Regions from separate parts of the Chitinophaga sp. Hz27 genome, predicted to be linked through region 3. Evidence: riboswitches for the same ligand, from Rfam matches in the RefSeq annotation. Region 3 holds a riboswitch; each other region holds the start of a gene.
The links. Region 3 has a riboswitch for cobalamin ahead of ACE38W_RS05375 (DUF5074 domain-containing protein). Riboswitches for the same ligand answer to the same signal wherever they lie in the genome.
Positions count from the first base shown of each region.

Region 1 (7,402 bases), on a different contig from region 3:
GACTATCACTGGAGGCGCCGATCGTAAAAGATAAATCTTCTTTTATTGTTGCTGCCAGAAGATCTTATATAGATGTTCTTATGAAACCCTTTACCACAGGAGATATGAAAGATACCAAGCTGAACTTCTATGATCTCACTGCTAAAGTAAATTATAAGATCAATGATAACAATACACTTTTTCTGAGTGGTTATCTCGGAAGAGATATATTCGGACTCGGTAATGATATCGATATGAGTTGGGGCAATGCCACAGCCACACTACGCTGGAATCATGTCTTTAATAATAAACTATTTCTGAATCTCTCTACCTACTACAGTAAATATGATTATAGTCTGAAGTTTACAAACCTAAGCAAGAAAACATCAAACGAACCGGAGCAAGGCTACGACTGGACTTCCAACATCATTAACTATGGCTTTAAACCTTCCTTTACCTGGTATGTGAATGCAAGCAATACTATTCATTTCGGGGCGCAGGGTGTTTATTACACCATCAAACCCGGTACTGGCGTGGGTAGCGAAGGACTCACACAAACGGTGAAACAATTGCCCGATCAGCATGCGCTGGAATCAGCTGTTTACATAGATCATGAATATCAGCTCGGAAAAAAATTCGGTATTCAGTATGGCGCCCGTTTTTCAGCTTACCAGCTTTTAGGTACCGGTATTGCCTACTATTATGCAGATACTACTGCTGGTGTTCGCAAACGGCTGGTAGGACAGAAGAATTATGACGCCTGGGCCCCAATGAAAAGATATCTTTACTTCGAACCACGGATCTCCTTGCGGTATGCATTCACCGATGAACATGCTGTTAAACTGGCTTATAGCAGAACCACGCAGTTCATGCATCAGTTATCTAATACTGCGTCGCCAACGCCTTTAGACATCTGGACACCAAGCACCAATAACATACAGCCGATGGTGGCCGACCAATATACCGCAGGCTATTTTTACCATGCGCCCGATAATAAATTTGAAATATCAGCGGAAGTGTTTTATAAGTGGATTGAGCACCAGGTGGATTATATCGACAATGCTGACTTGCAGCTAAATCCCTTGATAGAAGCCGATTTGCTGCCATCCAAAGGAAGAGCGTATGGTCTTGAATTATATGCGAAAAAAGATATTGGTAAAACAACGGGCTGGATCAGTTATACGCTGTCTCGTAGTGAACGCAGGACGCCAGGTATCAGTTTGAGCGAATGGTTCCTCAACAGGTATGACCGTACCCATAATCTAAACATCACCGCCACGCGTACTATTAGTAAGCGTGTATCCGTTTCCGGTAATTTTGTTTTTGCATCAGGCACACCAGCAACGTTCGCGGATAACCGCCTCGAGTTCCAGGGCTGGGATATTCCTTATAACAGCACTAACAGACGGAATACTTACCGCCTTTCTCCGTATAACCGGCTCGACCTCTCTATGACCCTCCGTGGCAAACAATTACATCGATGGAAAGGGGAGTGGGTATTTTCTCTTTATAACGTTTATGCAAGAAGAAATGCCTATACCGTTTACTTCCGCCAAGACCCTGACGATCCTAATAAGAGAGAAGCTGTTCGCCTTTCTATTATTGGAACCATCATTCCGGGCATCACCTATAATTTTAGTTTCTGATAACAGTAAAACTTATCTCCATGAAAAAAATAATAAGCATGATATCGTTGGTGTTGCTTTTGGGTTTTACTGCATGTGAAGATGCAATTGATCTCAACGTGGCAGAAGGCCAGTCGTACCCGGTACTGGATGCCTGGATCACTACCGATCAGGGCGTACAGACTATTCGTTTAACCATGTCCGTGCCTTATACTGCTCAGGATTCAGCTCCTGCGGTGAAGGAGGCAAGGATAATATTGAATGATCTCACTTCTGGTAACAGCTATCCATTCACCTATAACGGTGGCGTATATACGTATGATGCCAGCGCCAGGCCTATTGGCTATGTAAATCATGTATATAAGCTGCATATAGAATATAAGAATGAAATTTTTGAAGGCACAGACTCCATCAAGAGGGTGCCGCCTATTGATTCTATATTATTCGGCCATAAAACAGCAGAAGAAGCTACTTCCGGAAAGGAAGGTTTCTATGCTAAGTTTTTTGCGGTGGATATCCCTGGCGCTGGCGACAACTACTGGATCCGCTCTTACAGGAATGATACCCTGCATCGGCTGAAAGATTTACTTTCTATTGATGGTTCGCTGGAAGGAGGTATCTCTGACGGCACACCTTTTATTCTGCCGTTGACACAGCATATCACGGATTATGAACATCCTTTCCGCCTAAACGAAACGGTGGTGGTGCGTTTATCATCATTAAGCAAAAAAAGCTATGATTTTATGGCGCAGGTGTATCAGCAAATTACGACTACTGGCCTGTTTGCAAAGGTCCTGGAAAATGTGCCTTCCAATATGCAGAATACAACGCCTAAAGGGAAAGTGAAAATGTTAGGTTGGTTTGGAACAAGTGCTGTCAGCAGGGCAGAACGAAAGATCAAATAAGTAGTAATTAAACTATTGTTGTATTGGAATATATTTCTGTTTGTTTTGTTAAAACAATTGTTTTGTTCTGATATATGGGTAGATTAATGTTCTTTTTTTCTTTTAAATTTGTTTATGAAGATATTTATTCCTTAAATTGCCCTCAATATCTATTTAATTTACTTTTTGATACAGAAATGGTTGCTGCCAACGCAGCATTAAAAGGGAACGGTGTTTAAATCGCCGGCTGTCCCGCAACTGTAAGTAGTTACCTGAATCCTGTCCAACTTATGTTCATTGTCACCTGAAGACGAGAAGAACGGACACGGATACTACGAGCCAGGAGACCTGCCTTTTCTGCATGTTGACAATACTTTCGCGGATTGAAGTGGGGTCAGCTTTCGGGTATACTTGCTATTACTGACGTACGCAGTAACAGGCCAGGTATCCTCCCCACTATTCCCGCAGAAGGTGTTGAAGTAAAGATGACAGGATATCATCAATCACTTTAAAACCAACTGGGAAATGATTACACATAACCTGGGCTATCCAAGAATTGGTGCCCACCGTGAACTGAAAAAGGCCAGTGAAGCCTATTGGAGTGGTAAGATCACCGCTATTCAACTGGAACAAACGGCCAGGGATATACGCTTAAATAACTGGTATTTGCAAAAAGATGCCGGCATTGATATCATCCCCTGTAACGACTTTTCATTCTATGATCATGTGTTGGATACCAGTATGATGACAGGTGCCATTCCAACGCGTTACCATGATCTGCTGGTCGAAAAGCAGCTGCCACAGCTGGATTTACAGTTTGCTATGGCACGCGGCTACCAGAAAGAAGGATTGGATGTTACAGCCATGGAAATGACTAAATGGTTTGATACCAACTATCATTACATCGTTCCTGAATTTACTGCCAATCAGCAGTTCTCTCTCTTCTCTGAAAAAGTTATTCATCAGTTCAATGAAGCAAAACGTGCAGGCTTTAATGCTAAGCCTGTATTGCTGGGGCCTGTATCCTTCCTGTTATTAGGTAAGGAAAAAGAAAAAGGCTTCCATCGTTTACAGCTCCTCAATCGTTTGCTGCCGGTATACCTGGAAGTTTTGAAAAAACTCGATGAACTGGATGCACACTATATTCAATTTGATGAGCCTTGTCTCTCACTCAATCTCAATAAAGTAGAACTGGATGCAATAAGCAGTGCCTATTCCGCTATCCAGAAAGCATTTCCGCAGCTGCACCTGATTTTGGCATCGTATTTCGAATGTTACGGCGCTAACCTGGAGGCAGTGCTTAAATTACCGGTACAGACATTACATCTGGACCTCGTACGTTGTCCTTCACAGCTAGATGATATCCTGGCAACGGATATACGAAAAACAAAACTTCGTTTATCCCTTGGCGTAGTGGATGGTCGTAATATCTGGAAAAATGATTTCCGTCAATCGCTGGAGCTGATCAATAAAGCAAAAGCCGTGCTGGGAGAAGATCGCCTGCTGGTAGCTCCTTCCTGCTCTCTGTTGCATTCTCCATGTGACCTGGACCAGGAAACAGATGAAAAGAATCTTCCTGCTACCATTAAAAACTGGCTGGCATTTGCAAAGCAAAAACTGGATGAAGTAAAAACTTTGGCGGTGCTTGCAGGGGAGAATCCAACTGTGAATGCAGAACAGGAGCTGAAAGATAATGATGCTGCAATGGCGTCTCGCAGAACATCTCCGTTGATTCACCGTAAAGCAGTAACGGCAAGAGCAGCAGCTGTCACTGCGGCTGATGCGCAGCGTACAAGCCTTTTCGCAGCCCGTAAAAAAGCGCAGCAAAAGGTATTGAAACTGCCTATGTTCCCGACCACTACCATCGGTAGTTTCCCGCAAACGGCTACGGTACGTTCCTGGCGCAGTAAATGGAAGAAAGGAGAACTCACCCCGCAAGAATATGATCAACTCATCAAAGAAGAAACCGCCGCTTCCATCAGATGGCAGGAGTCTATCGGAATGGATGTATTGGTACATGGTGAGTTTGAGCGAAACGATATGGTCGAATATTTCGGAGAGCAGCTGGAAGGATTTGTATTCACTAAAAATGGTTGGGTACAGAGCTACGGCAGCCGTTGTGTAAAACCTCCTATCATCTTCGGTGATGTGGAACGTAAGGAAGCCATGACCGTTTACTATACCAAATATGCGCAGTCTCTCACAACTTTGCCTGTAAAAGGTATGCTGACAGGCCCCGTAACTATTCTGCAATGGAGCTTTGTCAGAAACGACCAGCCAAGAGCTGCTACCTGCCTGCAGATCGCATTGGCGATCCGTGATGAGGTGAAAGACCTGGAAGCTGCCGGCATCAAAGTAATACAGATAGACGAACCAGCATTAAGGGAAGGTTTGCCTTTGCGCAAGGAGAACTGGAACGCATACCTGGATGGTGCTGTAAGGGCCTTTAAAGTAGCATCCTCCGGTGTGGAAGACGCAACGCAGATTCATACGCATATGTGCTATGCCGAATTCAATGATATCTTTGAAAGTATTGCCGCATTGGATGCCGATGTGATCACTATTGAAACCTCCCGTTCTCAGTCTGAACTGCTGGAAGGTTTTGCTAGTTTCAAATATCCTAACGATATTGGCCCGGGTGTTTATGATATTCACTCACCGCGCATTCCTTCAGAAGAAGAAATGGTAAACCTGATGGAACAGGCTATGGCAGTAATTCCTGCCGAGCAATTATGGGTAAACCCTGATTGCGGCCTCAAAACCAGGGATTGGCCGGAAACCAAAGCTGCAGTAGCTGCCATGGTAGCAGCCGCTAAAACATTGCGTAATAAAATTCCTGCCTGACAAACCGTGACAGCTCATAAATTTTATACAATGACAATAGAAGAACGTATACAGGCATCGCAGACACATATCTTTAAAGCGATATTCCCGGATAGTACCAACCACTACGATACCATGTTTGGCGGTACTGCCATGTATCTTATGGACGAAGTAGCTTTCATTACCGCTACACGCTTTACCAGGAAAAAAGTGGTGACAGTATCCTCTGATAAAATTGATTTTAACAAACCAATTCCTGCGGGTACTATCATTGAACTCATTGGCCGAGTATCGAAAGTGGGTAATACCAGCATGAAAGTAACCGTGGAAATATACACGGAAGAAATGTACTCCGACCGCCGGGAACTGGCCATCAATGGCACTTTTACCTTTGTGGCAATAGATGATCAGAAACGACCTGTGAGCGTACTCTGATATTGATCTTGTTATTTTTTTAAGTCCCGTCTCTATCCGGTAGAGACGGGACTTTTTCATTTTTAAAACAACCATTAATTACTGGTTGTTATCGGATATATGTCTGATACTATTTACAATATTGTCAATAATACGAAGGAGCTGCAATTTGAAATCAGCGAGGGAATGGAGAAAGCGATCCTTACTTATCGTTTTTATAAAGAAGATATCGCTTTCATGCACACGACCGTGCCTGCCGGCCTGACAGGTAAAGGTATTGCTACCTTGCTGGCAAGAGCGGCCTTCGATTATGCTAAATCCCTCAATAAACCAGTAATGGTATATTGCCCCTTTGTAGCCAGTTTTCTGAAGAAACATCCGGAATATAGGGTACAGTTGGACCGCACCTTTCACCACTGAGTGGGCCCTTTCTGATAATTATTTCTATACATAAATATTTGTTTATAATTTATAAATATTTATTATCTGTTTTAGAATGATTGTCTTTTGCTTTCCCTCATTGGTGCTGGATTTAAATGGTTGAGAGCCATACTAGTCTATGGCGCAACTTTGAATTTTCACCTGAAAGCGCTACTTTCGGAGTCAGTTATCAATCCAACTTTAGACTGCGGTAAACCCCTATACTGTTTATGGTTTTCAACTCATTCGAGTTTGCATTATTCCTGCCGATCGTTTTCATCCTGTATTGGTTGGTGGCGCGAAGCTCCCTAATGATTCAAAATTTAATTTTACTGGTAGCCAGCTTTGTGTTCTATGGCATGTGGGACTATCGCTTCCTGTTTCTTCTGTTTTTTTCGATTTTACTGGATTATACTTCAGGGATCATGATACACCAGGCTGCAGGTATCAGCAAGAAAAAAATATGGTTAACAACAAGCATTGGTATTAATTTAGGATTCCTTTTTTTCTTCAAATACTACAACTTTTTTATTGGCTCTTTTGCGGAGTTATTGCAGGCGGGGGGCTTTCAGCCTCATCTGTGGACCTTGCGCATTATCCTGCCGGTAGGCATATCCTTCTATACTTTCCATGGCTTGTCTTACGTGATAGATGTATACTATGGAAAGGTAACGCCTACGCGAAATTTCATCAATTACGCCTTATTCGTTAGTTTCTTTCCATTGCTGGTAGCAGGCCCTATAGAGCGTGCTACGCATCTGCTGCCGCAGATAGAAAAGCCCAGGATTTTTAATAGTGAAAAAGCGGCAGATGGCCTACGGCAAATACTTTGGGGGCTTCTGAAAAAAATGGTGATTGCCGATGGTTGTGCCTCTTATGCTAACCAGATCTTCAATCATTCGGCAGATTATAACGGTAGTACCTTGCTGACGGGCGCGGTATTATTTGCATTTCAAATCTATGGCGACTTCTCTGGCTACTCTGATATGGCGTTGGGAATCGCGCGCCTGTTTGGTTTTGAGTTGTTGCGAAATTTCGCTTATCCTTATTTCTCGCGTGATATCGCCGAATTCTGGCGACGCTGGCATATCTCCCTTTCCTCCTGGTTTAAAGACTATGTTTATATTCCGCTGGGAGGCAGTAGGGAAGGGCGTTTTAAAGCAGTCAGAAATACATTTATCATTTTCCTGCTGAGCGGTTTCTGGCATGGTGCTAACTGGACTTTTATCATCTGGGGCGGTATTCATGCTATCTACT
Region 1 covers NZ_JBHKFJ010000007.1:298,943-306,344, reverse strand. The annotation lists gene ACE38W_RS18290 (carboxypeptidase-like regulatory domain-containing protein) at 1-1,625, shown strand, start outside; gene ACE38W_RS18285 (DUF4249 domain-containing protein) at 1,646-2,509, shown strand; cobalamin riboswitch at 2,670-2,859, shown strand; gene metE (5-methyltetrahydropteroyltriglutamate--homocysteine S-methyltransferase) at 3,014-5,332, shown strand; gene ACE38W_RS18275 (acyl-CoA thioesterase) at 5,363-5,746, shown strand; gene ACE38W_RS18270 (GNAT family N-acetyltransferase) at 5,846-6,145, shown strand; gene ACE38W_RS18265 (MBOAT family O-acyltransferase) at 6,376-7,402, shown strand, end outside.
Region 1: it holds a riboswitch for cobalamin, as region 3 does, so the genes downstream of both, metE (5-methyltetrahydropteroyltriglutamate--homocysteine S-methyltransferase) here and ACE38W_RS05375 (DUF5074 domain-containing protein) in region 3, are expected to answer to the same signal.

Region 2 (7,402 bases), on a different contig from region 3:
AAAGGGACCGCCTAATATATTAAACCCTATCGCATCAAATGCGGAAGGGTTTTTCTTTTAAATATACGTTAGTGTCAGAATGAGAAATTTACTACTTCTTCTCTACGTCAAATACCCCGTAATTCGCTACTGTAGGAGAATTTGTTGCTCATCTCTTCAAATTTCATTTATTTTTATCTCCTATGAAAAATGTATTACTTCCATTATTGTTATTACTGAGCTGCTGTACCTATGGGCAGAAAAAATTCCACGTCATCGCATTCTATACCGGCGAACAAGACCAGGCACATATCAGCTACGTTCATGAAGCCAACAAATGGTTTGATTCTGTAGCTACAGCCAATAATTTTGCGTACCGGCCTACCCGCAACTGGTCCCTGCTAAATGAAGATACCCTGCAAGGCTACCAGGTAGTGATGTTTCTGGATACACGACCTGAAAAACCAGAACAACGCGCTGCTTTCCAATCTTACATGGAAAAAGGCGGCGCCTGGATAGGCTTTCACTTTGCAGCATTTGCACTCACCCCATCTGCAGTACCTGCAAACTGGGATTGGTATCACAATACCTTCCTGGGCAGTGGCGCTTATGTCAGCAATACCTGGCGCCCTACTTCCGCGGTGCTGCGTGTAGAAGATCGCAAACATCCTGTGGTGAAAGGATTGCCACCTACCTTCAAATCCAGTCCCAATGAATGGTACCGCTGGAGCAACGATCTAACCAAAAATCCGGATATCGATATTTTGCTGGCAATTGATTCCAGCAGCTTCCCTTTAGGTACCGGGCCTAAACAATATGAAATATGGCATAGTGGCTACTATCCTGTGGTTTGGACCAATAAAAAATTCCGGATGGTATATATGAATATGGGACACAATGATATCGATTACGAAAACCACACAAACAAAGAGTTATCGTTTACTTTCGATAACCCTATACAAGGCAAGTTGGTACTACAGGCCCTGCTATGGCTAGGAAGAGGGAAGAAATAATACAAGGAGTACTCACTTGATTACTTAGCGGTATACAGGATAGAACTACGTATATTCGTTACTGTTAATGTATCCCTGTACCATGAAAAAGAATTGCTTTATCAATCTCGTAGGACTACTGTTTCTCCTTTGTGCTTGTGCCCATATGGTAAGCCCTGTTGGTAAAGTCAATGAGATGCCCTCGTATATGGGACAGGCCAGCCCGGGTGATAGTTGTATCGCTATTCTCGGGCCGTCTCCTTTTCGTAGCCTGCCTGGTGTGGACCTTGATAGCTTCAAAAGAGATATTCCGATAATCAATGCAGGAGATTTTGACGGTGAACAGAAGTCATTGGAGAGTGGTGTTCATAATACAACTATCGTCTTGCCATTTTTTGAAATTTTTGATGATACAGTCATAGTATATAAAAACCAGGAAAAGCTAGCCGAGATGAGGATCTACACGAATGAAAATCCTTATATCAGCACTGGGTACTCGTATAAAGATGTTGTAGCCGCTGATTTGTGTGTTACAGATGTCATTACCATCTGCTTGAAATCACAGCGGCGCTATATTCAATTTGTGCCGGATCTTCGCTTGCCGCTATGCAGCATTCAACGCTATAATCAAAAATGGTATATCAGTCCTAGAGCCAGTATGACTCTTAAATAGAATGTGCTTACAGACAGGTAATTAAGCCTTAATTTCCCCTACTGTCATTTATTCCCAACTTTTTAGCTAACTTCGCCCGGTTAAAAATAATACGATAGGCGCATGGTTTACGTCCTTTCTACCTGGAAGGCCGTAATTAAAAGGGAACTCGGGTGAAAATCCCGGACAGTCCCGCTGCTGTAAGTCTCCATAGAAAACGCCCAGGCTCTCCAAGGTCACTGTCTTTAAGATGGGAAGGCCGCCTGAGGTGGAGATAAGTCAGAATACCTGCCACACGCTTTGATTTTTGAGCTTTCGCGGAATGAGGCTCGGAAGTAATAGCTGTCACCTTACGGTGGCGTTTATACTATTTCCATTTTTATTACTCAACCGAAGGCTGTTAAATGCAAAATTAACAGGTGAGAAGTATGCAATGCAGGAAACCACAACGTTTCCTACTACATTTTGGGTGGCTCCTTTTGATATGTTTGTTCTCTGTACAGCTACAGGCGCAGCAGAAGGATACGGTTACCTCCAGGGATCTTCGCGAAGTCGCTGTGACGGCGCAAAGCGTTGGTAGGGAAGTTATTCCTGGCCAGAAGCTGCAGGCCGATGAACTGAAGCGGCTGGGCGGCAACTCCGTTGCAGATGCACTGCGTTTTTTCTCCGGCTTGCAGCTAAAAGACTATGGCGGCATCGGTGGACTGAAAACCGTGGATGTAAGAAGTATGGGTACCAATCAAACCGGCGTATTCTATGACGGTATCCAGTTAGGCAATGCCCAGAATGGCCAGGTAGATTTAGGTAGGTTCTCCCTCGATAATATGCAGGAGATATCACTGTATAATGGACAAAAAAGTAATATTTTCCAACCGGCCAAAGACTTTGCCAGCGCAGCAGCCATCTATCTCACCACATTAAAACCTTCTTTTGCGCCGGGTGAAAAAACGCATCTTAGAGGCACCTTTCGGACTGGCTCTTTTGGATTGGTAAACCCCGCATTTCTCTGGCAGCAGAAAGTGAATGATCATGTTACTGCCAACCTAAGCGCGGAATGGACTAATGCCAATGGCCGATATAAATTCAAATATGAAAAAGAAAAAGGCTACGATACCACGGCTATACGAAAAAACGGAGATGTAAACGCATTCAGGGTAGAAGGTGGCTTCAATGGAACGGTGAAAAACGGTGAATGGTCTGCCAAAGGCTACTTCTACGATTCGGAAAGAGGTTTGCCAGGATTTGTAGTCAACGGGGTTTTCGGACATGTAGACCGACAGTGGGATAGATCTTTCTTCTTCCAGTCTTCCTTTAAAAAAGCGTTTACACCAAAGTATAGCCTGCTGCTCAACGCAAAATACGCTAACGACTATACGAGATATTTACAACCGGATACCGCTTTGTTATATGTAGATAACGATTACAAACAACAGGAAATTTATCTGTCTGTTGCCAATCAGTATAGTATTACCAAATGGTGGTCTGTGGCGCTTTCTACAGATTTTCAGTGGAATGTACTGCAGTCTTATAATCTGAACAAAGACCTGCTGGCTAACCCTCACCGCTATACGACATTAATCGCGGCGGCTACCGCTATTAACTTTTCCCGCTTTACAGCACAAATGAGCATGCTGAGTACTATCCTGAACGAGGATAATCATATCAATATGCCGTATCCATCCAAGCAGGAGTTTACACCAGCAGTCTTCCTTTCCTGGCAGCCAGGGCGCCAGCCCGATTTTCGCCTACGCGGCTTCTATAAACGCATCTTCCGTATGCCAACCTTTAATGATGTATACTATACACCAGTTGGGTTGTCGGCACTCAAGCCGGAATTCACCACGCAATACGATGCTGGCTTCACCTGGTATAAAGCTAAAATCACGAATACCATAGCCGAACTCGGCGTAGACGTGGACGCCTACTATAATGAAGTAACCGATAAAATAGTGGCAGTACCCGGCGCAGATATGCTTCGCTGGCAGATGATGAATCTGGGATTTGTGAAAATAAAAGGCGCCGACCTGAAAGCAAAAGCTGTATGGCGCTTTGCGCAAGACTTACAACTTACCACCAGATTGACATATACTTTCCAGAAGGCACAGGACTTCACCAGTAAAGACGATACCTTCTATGGCGACCAGATTATTTATATCCCGGTGCATAGTGGATCATTTATTCTTGGTGCCAATTATCGCCTGTGGGAGCTGAACTTCAGTCAGATTTATACAGGAGAAAGATATAATGGTAAAAGAAATATTCCTGAAAATTACATGCAGCCCTGGTATACCAGTGATATAGCATTGGCGCGGACGCTAGCTTTCAGGCATTGCAACTTTAAACTCAGCGCCATGGTCAACAACGTACTTAATCAATACTATGATGTGGTACTGAGCTATCCGATGCCCGGCAGGAATTACAAATTCGTTTTAACGGTCAACCTATAAAATAGTTACATGATGATACAACAGCTACGGAAACTAATTCCCCTGACAGCAGCCATGCTGGCCTTATTTGCGGGTTGTCGCAAAGGGGATAAGATTGTGCCGTCCACACCATCCACCGTTACAGATCCTGTGCCGACTGCAAACCCTTCCGGGTTTTATCTGCTGAACGAAGGAAACATGGGTAGCAATAAGGCTACACTGGATTATATGGACTATACCACAGGTATCTACCATAAAAATATTTATGCCGAAGTAAATCCCAATGTAGTAAAGGAATTGGGAGATGTTGGTAACGATGTACAGATTTATGGAAATAAATTATATGCCGTTATCAATGTATCCAATAAGATCGAGGTAATGGATGCCACTACTACAAAGCGTATCAAACAAGTAGATATCCTCAATTGCCGTTATGTGGTATTTGCGAACGGTAAAGCCTATGTAAGTAGCTATGCTGGCCCTGTTCAGATAGATGTGAATGCACCGATAGGATTTGTTGCAGAAGTAGATACAACTACGCTGGAGGTTACACGAAAAGTTATCGTTGGTTATCAGCCGGAAGAAATGGCGGTAGTAAACAATAAACTCTATGTCGCCAATTCCGGCGGATATCGTGTTCCAAACTATGATAGTACCGTTTCGGTAATCGACCTGAATACTTTTACAGAAATAAAAAAAATTAACGTAGGTATCAACTTACATCGCCTTCGCGCGGATGCTTACGGAGATATTTACGTGAGCAGCAGGGGAGATTATAACAAAGTCGCTTCTGCCTTATATCGAATAGATACCAAAACAGATCAGGTAGTACAGCAATTCAAACTACCTGTTAGTGATATGTGGATCTCAGGTGATACCGCCTATGTGTATGGCTCGGCATTTAGCTATAATACCAACAGCTTTACCGTTTCTTATAACATGCTGAATGTAAAAACAGAAAGCATTCTCAATAAAAATTTTATAACAGATGGAACGGAGTCGCAGATAAAAATGCCTTATGCAATAGCGGTAAATCCTAATACAAAAGAAATACTGGTAGGAGATGCCAAAGATTATGTATCACCGGGTAAGTTGTTTTGCTTCGACAAAAACGGTAAGCTCAGATGGTCCGTAATTACAGGAGATATTCCTGCTCACATTACATTTTTTACAGGTAAAAAGATAAACTAAAACAATAATGAAGAACCAGAAACTTTGGATGCTGGCATCGTTGGCTTTACTGACAGCCTGCACTAAAAGCGAAAACGTTACGAGTGTAAAACCTGTAACGCCGCAGCCTAATACCACCAATAGTGTTTCCGTACTGGAGTTTTCTCCTGCACCTGGACAGTTTGTAAATGACGCACCACATTGGGAAGCGGGTATGACAGAAGCTCAGGTGCTGAAAAATGCACAGGATGCATTGGATAACAATACCTACGTTTCTTTAGGTGGCTTTGGTGGCTATATTACACTGGGTCTCAAATATCCTATCCCTAATAACGCTGACGGCTATAGTTTTTTGATCAAGGGCAATGCGCTGAACCAGTGGTCTGAAGCAGGTATCATCCTGGTATCTGTTGATGCTAATAATAACGGTAAGGCTGATGACGAATGGTATGAGATCGCAGGCTCTGAATATAACAGCGCTAAAACGATCCATAACTACCAGATCACTTACTATAAGCCTGATGAAAATAAAGTTAAAACGCCGAATAACAATTATAATTTCCTGAATGACACAACGTATATCCGTTGGAAAGACAACCAGGGAAAAGCTGGTTATTTGTCGCGCAATACATTCCATAGCCAGCCATACTACCCAGGCTGGAAGGGCGATAGTATTACCTTTACGGGCACACGTCTTACCAGTGATAATGTTGTAGATAAATCTGGTGTTGGTCAGAATTTTATCAGTCCTGCATTTGATTTTGGTTATGTAGATAACTGGCCAAACGATGATGAACGTGGTAAAATTAAGATTAGCTGGGCGGTTGATAAAAATGGCAAGTCAGTAAATCTGAAGCAGATCAACTTCATTAAAGTGTACACCGGCATGCGTGCAGAAGCTGGTTGGTTAGGGGAGATCTCTACAGAAGTAACTGGTTTTACTGATCTGACCTTAAAGCAATAACAGCATTTAATATTATAATGGGATTGCGCCTATACCGCAGGTATGGGCGCAATCCCAAAAAATAAGAGGGCGTCATTGGCGCCCTCTTATTTTTTGGGCAGCAATGGCAGTCCAAAAATTGTTAGATGAAAATCTGATATGGTCAAAAAAACACAAACTGCATCTGTTTTCTCTCTCTGGAAATCCAAATATTTGCATTACAAATTTTCGCACATATGGAATTCAGATTTTTTCAGGTAGACGCCTTTACCAACCGTCCATTTGGTGGCAACCCGGCCGCTGTTTGTATCGCTGATCAATTACCCGCAGATGAGGTGTTATCACGTATTGGCAAAGAGAATAATGTACCGATGACTGCTTTCATTGTGCGAAAGAACAACGACTTTATTCTGCGGTGGTTCCGCCCGGATGGGGGAGAAGCGCAGCTCTGCGGACATGCTACACTGGCTAGTGCGCATATCCTCTGGGAAACCGGTATGATGCTGGCAGATGAAGAAATCCGGTTCCACACCGTTGCCGGCCGCTTTACAGCCACAAAAGGTAATGATGGATGGATTACGCTCAATTTTCCTGCTATTTACGGTGAGGCTTCTACTGATGACACATTAAAGGCTGTATTCCCAACAGCACTGGAAATATATCAGGCAGGCAAGGAACGTACGCTGGTATTACTGCCAACTGAAGAAGAAGTACGTAACTTTAAACCCGAACATGAATTGTTACAGTCCTTTTGCTGCATAGTAACAGCGAAGGCTACTACAGATAAGCCATACGACTTCGTTTCCCGCTTTTTTGCGGCACCGCATGGACTCACGGAAGATCCGGTAACCGGTTCCGCACACTGTGTGCTGGCGCCATATTGGGCCGCAAAGCTGGGTAAAACAACCTTTAATGCCTTACAGGTATCTGCCCGCGAAGGAGAATTACGTGTAGCCCTTAACGGTGATAAAGTAGCACTCACAGGACAAGCCCTCACGTTGATTGATGGCTGGTTTCGCCTGCCCGCATAAATTGTTTATCAGCTATTGTTGCCATAAAAGAAAAGGTCGCCTCATTCATTTGAAGCGACCTTTTACACGATATAATGGCTTGGTTTAATCTAGGAATAAATCTTTATGCAGCTTCCCGCCAGGATTCACTGCATACTTATCGAAATCAGTAACCCCTGCTGATTGCAGTACTTCCTCATCAATCAATGTATGGCCGGTAAAGGAAGATG
Region 2 covers NZ_JBHKFJ010000005.1:150,844-158,245, reverse strand. The annotation lists gene ACE38W_RS12740 (ThuA domain-containing protein) at 183-992, shown strand; gene ACE38W_RS12735 (hypothetical protein) at 1,075-1,644, shown strand; cobalamin riboswitch at 1,731-1,934, shown strand; gene ACE38W_RS12730 (TonB-dependent receptor plug domain-containing protein) at 2,052-4,070, shown strand; gene ACE38W_RS12725 (YncE family protein) at 4,080-5,240, shown strand; gene ACE38W_RS12720 (hypothetical protein) at 5,248-6,183, shown strand; gene ACE38W_RS12715 (PhzF family phenazine biosynthesis protein) at 6,399-7,193, shown strand; gene ACE38W_RS12710 (SDR family oxidoreductase) at 7,278-7,402, opposite strand, start outside.
Region 2: it holds a riboswitch for cobalamin, as region 3 does, so the genes downstream of both, ACE38W_RS12730 (TonB-dependent receptor plug domain-containing protein) here and ACE38W_RS05375 (DUF5074 domain-containing protein) in region 3, are expected to answer to the same signal.

Region 3 (7,402 bases):
CATAACGGTATCTTATACGGTGGCCCGCATGAATATACACATGGCCTTACACCTTGCCTCCATCATACCTTCACTCATGCAAAAGCACTGGCTACCATCCTGGAAAAAAAATATACTGTTCCAGCAGAAAAGCCTGAAAATATTCAGCTTCCCCGAGAATCATCTACACCAGTAAAATTTTTTGAAGATATACAAACCACACTGGTAGCCACAGACACACTTCGTGCAACCGTTACCGTTTACGACAGGAACTACAAAGAATTCAAATCCGGACACGCTGCTGGTGGTGCACTCACGATGCTGTGGCATAAAAAAATGGGTGTACTTCTTTGCGCCAGCATGAATGAATATCAGCTATGGGAGGCTGATAATATGCAGCCAGACAAGAGTGCCGATAGCATGCCCCTCACGCCACGTATACAGGCAACATATAACGGGAATGCCTATACTAAAATTGGTACATTCATGAATATACAGGATTTAAACGCCACCATGCACAGTGAGGTGAATGACAATAATGTTATCGTATATACGAAATCTTTGCTTAAAGACAGTAATCAGCAATTGCCCTTTGGTACTGAATTAGCGGCCAATGTCACCTATACCTTTTCTGATCATAGCATGCAGATAAAATATCTCTGCGGCAATAGCAAACATCCGATACAGTTTATACTTCCACTGATATCATCTTCCGAAGAAAAAATAAAACAGATCAATAATAAATGCTGGGAGATAAAAAAGACAGGTGGTAAGGTGGTGATAACAGCAACATCTCCCATCAGCCTCATGCCGATAAATGGTCAACGTATATTTAACTATGTACCAGGCCTGGAAGCAATACCCTTCTGCATTTCAGGGCCAGCAGCAGAAATATCGCTGTTGTTTATTTAATTATCCGCTTTAAATAAGCTCGCTCAGCCCAACAAAGAAAAAACCCTCTTCTGCCCACGCAGAAAAGGGTTTTCTCTATATAACAAGCTTCTTAAAGTATTAAAAAGAATTAAACGGTCCGTAAGGCGAATAACCATAATAGTTACTTCTGCTGACGCTTACACTACCAGAAATAGAGAAGGTTTTATCCTTACTTATAAACATCAGCCCAACATTCGCGGCTGGATTGATCCCTGTGCTATTCATCTGCATAGGCCCATAACCCATCATCTGTTTATTCATGACCGGCTGGAACATAGCGCCACTCATACGCATGGTATATGGCGTGGCCGACAAACTACCAAACGCATAAACATTATCAGTAATCCTTCGGTTTACCTGCAACGCCATAGGTGCGGATAAATAGCTACCAGACCCTCCTTTAAATGCAATAAACCCGGTGGAAATACCCGTATATTTTGTAACGGACCATTTTTTTGCATGGCCGTTAGAATCGGCTACCGGGGCAGTATGGCGTAGTATTGACGGCGTATAAGGCTCCATGCCTCCGTAATATGGAAGCTGAGCTTTCCCTGCAATAGCGCACATTAAAACTGCAATGAATATGATGGCACGTTTCATAGCATGAAGATAACCATCCTTTTTGTTAATATTGCTAAGGAAATCTTAATATTTCGGACTCAACTGTAGTAATCCTGCACGCAAAAATTATACGTATGGATAATTCAACCGCCCATCACGATCAACGGATCGCTAAAATGACTTTTGCCTCCGTATATCCTATGTATGTTACAAAGGTGGAGAAGAAAGGCAGAACCAAAGCTGAATTAGACCAGGTGATACAATGGCTGACAGGCTTTGATGATGCTACATTACAGCAATTGATCGCTGATAAAGCAACTTTCGAAACCTTCTTCCAGCGCGCCACTTTGAATCCCAAGGCCAGCCTGATCACTGGCGTAATTTGTGGCTACCGTGTAGAAGAAATTGAGAATAAACTTACCCAGCAAGTCCGCTACCTGGATAAACTTGTAGATGAACTAGCCAAAGGAAAAAAGATGGATAAGATTCTCCGGCAATAATATTTTCCGGGAGAGGTCTTCGCTAACTTCCACAAATAAAAAAGAGCGCCCCTTCTACGTGTTAGAAAGAGCGCTCCTTTTAGATATACAAATTAGAGATGAAGATCTCTTGCACCTTTTACTTCTGTTGAAATTTCTCCCAACATAGTACCTGCATCGCAGTTTTGTCCGGTATAGACTTTCACGAAGTCGATATAGGTCAGGCTTACAGGCGTTCCGCTGGAATTTACAGCCCATGAAATATCAAAAGTGTTGTAACCATAGGTAGGGTATTCTGAAGAATAGCTATCGCTATAACCCCAGGCATACGCCAGGTTAGTGATGATAGTTCCTGGAACCAATGTATTTGCTACTTTGGTACCGGTAAAGCTGATAGAGTCCTGGTTTGCAGCGAAGGTAGGATAGTAATTATTGGTGGTATGATAACTGTTGGCAGTTACATAACCAGTATTACCCTGATTATCCTTCCAAAGCACGCTGGTACCCACTGCATGCGGATTGTAATAGGTAATGCGATAGTTCTTAATAGTAGCGCTGCTGCTATATTCGCTACCTGCCAGTTCATACCATGGATCATCAGGAATACCATTGCTATTAATATCCTGACTCACCATTACGATACCTGGCTCAGACCACTGATAAGTTGGGCCTAATGGATTACCATAAATGCCGAGATCGGCGCCAGTGCCATTGTCCACAGAGTGGTCGAACCCGAAAATGATATAACCTCCGAATGCACCCAATGATACCATATTGGAAGTACTTCCTACAAGCGCCTGCGCAGCAGCCTGGGTACCAACTCCGGTAGTATTGACAAACTGTCCGGCAGCAGGAAGGTAATCATACACAGTACTAATTAAAGGACTACTGGTGGATGTTTTAGGTCGGTATACACTTGTTTTACCGGTTTGTAAAGGTTGCAGATGCATCACATCCGCCTGGTCTTCTTTCTGGCAGGCAGTAAAGGTAACTGCCGCCAAAAGAGCCATTACAGGGAAAATGGATTTTTTCATTTTTTTTATGTTTGGGTTAAAAATGACAGATAGTAACAAATTGAAATCGCTTAATAGAATACAGGTAAACTTGGGAACAGATAACCAGTATACCTCACCGTGCTATTCAGCGCACCGGTAGTGGCATTGTACGATAACCAGCGGTTATCATTACTGGAGCCCCATTCATCGGGAAGTGTGATGATCAGCAATTCATTTTTTCGTTCGTTGAAACGCACTGCAGAACCATAGAAGTATTGTCCGGCAGGAAGTGTGATAAACGGTGCTGACAGCGAGTTTGCATCACCTGCAACATAACGGTACAATTTAGTGCCGCCATATTCAATAGTACCGCCAATACCGCCCGTTTCATTACGAGCCGCTATATACACATCATTACCATTACTGCTGGTAGTCAGCGAACCTGATTTCCAGGACCATAACGCCCATGGATTAGTAACTTTAAATGGTAATTTCATGGAAGTCAATGTCAGCGCAACAGGATCTATACGCATCAGCGAAGAATCGCCGGCAGCCCATACCGCGCCATCTTTGGTACGTGTAAAGCCCATCGTAGCATTAGGAAATTTTTTCACAATGCTATAGTCGGTAGTGTTCAACACTACAACACCATCTGCCTGGGTAAGCGCGAAAATATATTTATCTACCAACAACATATCTCCAGCCGCAGATGTAATACCAGCGAGCTTTGCACCCAAAGTAAGCGTACTTAAATTCACCGGATAGATTCCATCTACTGCGCTCAGTAAACCACGAGCATTATCCACACCAACAAAAGCATGCCCTTCATCCTGTGGTAAAGCAGTGATGCGACCAGTTTCCTTCATGGTATAAGCATCCGTTACAACCAGTGGCCCGCCTACCTTTGCGACCATATATACTTTGCCGTTAAAGATGCTGGCAAATTGTAAAGTGCTGGTATTGGGCCCCAGATTTTTATCTGGATTTTCTGTTTTGTAGATGTTCTGAATAACCTTATTGCTGTCGTAACTATAATAAGCAAGGTCACCATTGGTTACGCCGTATTGTCCTTCCTGTACCATCAGGAATCCATTTTCATACTTACCATTTACATGGAGGTTGTAAACAATAGAGTCAATACCCGTCTGGTTTTTAGCTGTCAGTACGATATGGAAATCGCCATGTGCATTAGATCCAAACTGCAATACAGAATCAGTACTTACCGGCGCCCCGTTGGTGGTCCACTGGAAAGAAAGTCCGTTCTTGTTGCTGAACTGCGGCCGATAGGTAATGCTACTACCAAAAGCGATGGTGTCTTTGGTGCCTGTACTGGTAATTTTAGGACCAGGAACATCATCATTTTTTTTACACGAGAACACTACTGTAGCCATCAACGCCAGCAGGAACAAGGATTTGTTCAGTTTCATCATGAGAATCTTGTAGAATTTATTAATGAAAAATAATTTCACAAATAATTCAACACCAGGAAAAAGGGGGCATACAAAAGTTTCGGTTGACTTCACAGGAAAGCACAGCGTATAGCGTATTCATTTATTGCGTCACTTCAATACATACATCAACGATATTGCTGCCAGTGCAACATTACATCACTGTTTCATAAATGAATCCAATAAAATCCGGTCTGTTTACCAGTAAAACATTCTTAACCTTTCACCCGAAAGTGCTGAACGAAAAATTACATCTGGCAGGTCTTCTGGCTTTCCTGCTTCTTCGGCGGCCTTCCCATCTTTACTTATCAAGACAGTGGCATGTGGAGAACCGAAAAAACGATATCTATAACAGATATACAGGATTACAGCTACGGGGATAGCTCCGGCATCGCACCGGATTCCCTTTTAATACGCGGGCCTTTGCAGACCCTGGTAACCAATTGCGGTGCAAACTTAAACTAAGTATTAATATAATCCAAATGCTTAACGAATGCATAAAAAAAGCAGCCACCAAATGGCAGCTGCTTCCTACACTATGGCTGTTGAAAGAAATTATTGGACGATGATCTTCTGCGTATATTGTTTACCGTTATGGAAGATCTCCAGGAAATAGGTACCTGCAGCCACATTACCTACCTTCACGGTGAAGCTACCAGTAGTTTCCTGTTGCTGCTGTATCGCTTGCCTGCCGGCACTTAGCAGCATTACTTTTACCGCCGAATTACTGTTGTAGTCAGGAACCTTAACATATATATTACCACCTGCTACTACCGGGTTAGGATATACGCTGATCGTGTGGTTAACACCAGCCTTCTCCGTTTCGGGAGTCATAGCCGACAACTGCATCGCAGCATTGCTCGTATTGGCGGTAGCGCTGGTCACTGCGGTAATAGGGCCTACCACATTACCTACAACGCTGTAGTTAAATGATTCCCAGGTGCCTGCAGCCGTTCTGTTGGCCGTCATAGCAGCAGCGCCATTTTCAGAGCTGATATATCCGCCATTGTTACATAATAAGGTGATAGTACCATTGCTGTTAGATACCCAGGTAAACTGCTCCCATCCCTGCGCAGTAGCACGATTGCAGGTAATCGCCTGCTGCCCGTTTTCAGAAGAAACATACTTAGCCATAGAACGCAGTGCGATCTTACCACCGCCTGCATCCAATACAGAAAACTGCTCCCAGGTGCCTGGTGTAGCACGGTTGCAGTTCATCGCAGTAGTACCATTCTCACCACTTACATACAAACCATTATTACCTTTCAAGGTAATCACCTTGCCTATAGGTGCAGTACTTGGCGTAGTACGCGATACCACCACATCATGAATGGCTGATACCAGCGAGTTAGCGCCGGTAGCGTCTTGCGACAGCTCCCAGATCATAATACCACTGCCCTGATCAAATGCAAGATTGGTCTTTTGCTTGATAGTAGTGATACCATTGTACCCTACATTATCAAATACATCTGCATAAGGATCTGCACCTCTGGCCACCAGCTGCGCAAACGACTCCCAACTAGGACGCCCGTAGAAAGGTACGCCCAGCACTAGTTTGGACGCTGGCAACCCACGGCCAAGCCAGTACGAAACCGACTGTGTAGCATACGTGTAGGTAGAGTGGTCAAAGTTGTTGTAATCGTAAGCCATGAGATTGTAGAAATCTACCAAAGCAAAAGCACTGCTGAGAATACTGGAACCACCCGTACCTACAAGCGCGCCTGTCAATAGTTTGCCATTGTTATGCATCGCTGTACTGAGCTGCGTCATCAGCGATATGTAGTTGTTGGCAGATGCGCCGGCATCCGGATATTCCCAGTCAATATCAACACCATCCAATCCATACTGATTGACGAAGTTGACCATGTTGTTGACAAAGGTGCTGCGATAGCCACTGTTAGCAGCAAGGCCTTCAAAGCCGCTGTCATCGCCATTGTTCCAGCCGCCAACAGAAATCAGCACCTTCACATTATTGGCATGTGCAGTACTGACAAGACTCTGCAGTTTACTTGGGTTATCAATTGCTTGCAAACCGCCAGTTGCAGTAGGTAACAAAAAAGCATAATTGATGTGTGTCAGTTTACTATACTGCACACTGCTTACACTGCCCGACCAGCTTGGCATGTAACCGACCACACGGAATGGCGTTTGCGCCCTGACAGATAAAAAACAGATTAACAAAAGTAACAACGTGGATAAACGTGTTTTCATAAGGGGATTTTTACAGGTGAGGAAAAGAATATAAGCGTCTCGACAAAAATATTCTCCAACTATACAAGTCAAAATTTTAACACTACGACATTACTACGTCAAGGACGATTAATTATTTTTGTATCCTGATGAACAACAACTTACGTATACGCCTATACTACATTTTCCTGCTGGCCATTACCATGTGGGCAGGACTCGCCACCAGACATTCGCCGGATTTTTTTCCTGCATTTATTAGTGAATATGGTGGAGATATCCTTTATGCAACCTTCGCCGTCTTTGGATTGCGGTTTCTATGGATACGGCCCCAACTATGGAAGGTTATCCTCGGAGGATTTATCTTCTGTGTATTGATAGAAATACAGCAGCTCTGCCAGGCTCCCTGGCTGGTACATCTCAGAAATACTTTTCCTTTTGGGCTTATATTGGGGTATGGTTTTTTATGGAGTGATATCGTTTGTTATGCTGGTGGGGCCTTACTAGCTTATCCCTTCTGCCATGTAGGCGAAGCATTACTTAAGCGTACTAACGCAAAGGCATAAACGTTATACTGATATAATAATGCAGTGGGTTGTTGCAACAAATTTCAATCTGCTGTTACAACTGCAAAAACAAAAACGGCTGTACCAACAAGTACAGCCGTTTTGCCTCTATCATCCGTTTATCTATCAATTTACGGGTACCAGACTTACTGCAGCTCCACCGCCTTTTGCCAGTCGGAGATGCAAAACAGTTTTTATATCCGCAGTAATATGCTCGATCTTATATGATTCGGGGTTCGATTTCCAATCTGCGT
Region 3 covers NZ_JBHKFJ010000002.1:361,856-369,257, reverse strand. The annotation lists gene ACE38W_RS05395 (hypothetical protein) at 1-891, shown strand, start outside; gene ACE38W_RS05390 (hypothetical protein) at 991-1,512, opposite strand; gene ACE38W_RS05385 (DUF2200 domain-containing protein) at 1,608-1,973, shown strand; gene ACE38W_RS05380 (hypothetical protein) at 2,066-2,986, opposite strand; gene ACE38W_RS05375 (DUF5074 domain-containing protein) at 3,037-4,377, opposite strand; cobalamin riboswitch at 4,634-4,854, opposite strand; gene ACE38W_RS05370 (glycosyl hydrolase family 18 protein) at 4,951-6,606, opposite strand; gene ACE38W_RS05365 (DUF2809 domain-containing protein) at 6,735-7,148, shown strand; gene ACE38W_RS05360 (glycoside hydrolase family 97 protein) at 7,275-7,402, opposite strand, start outside.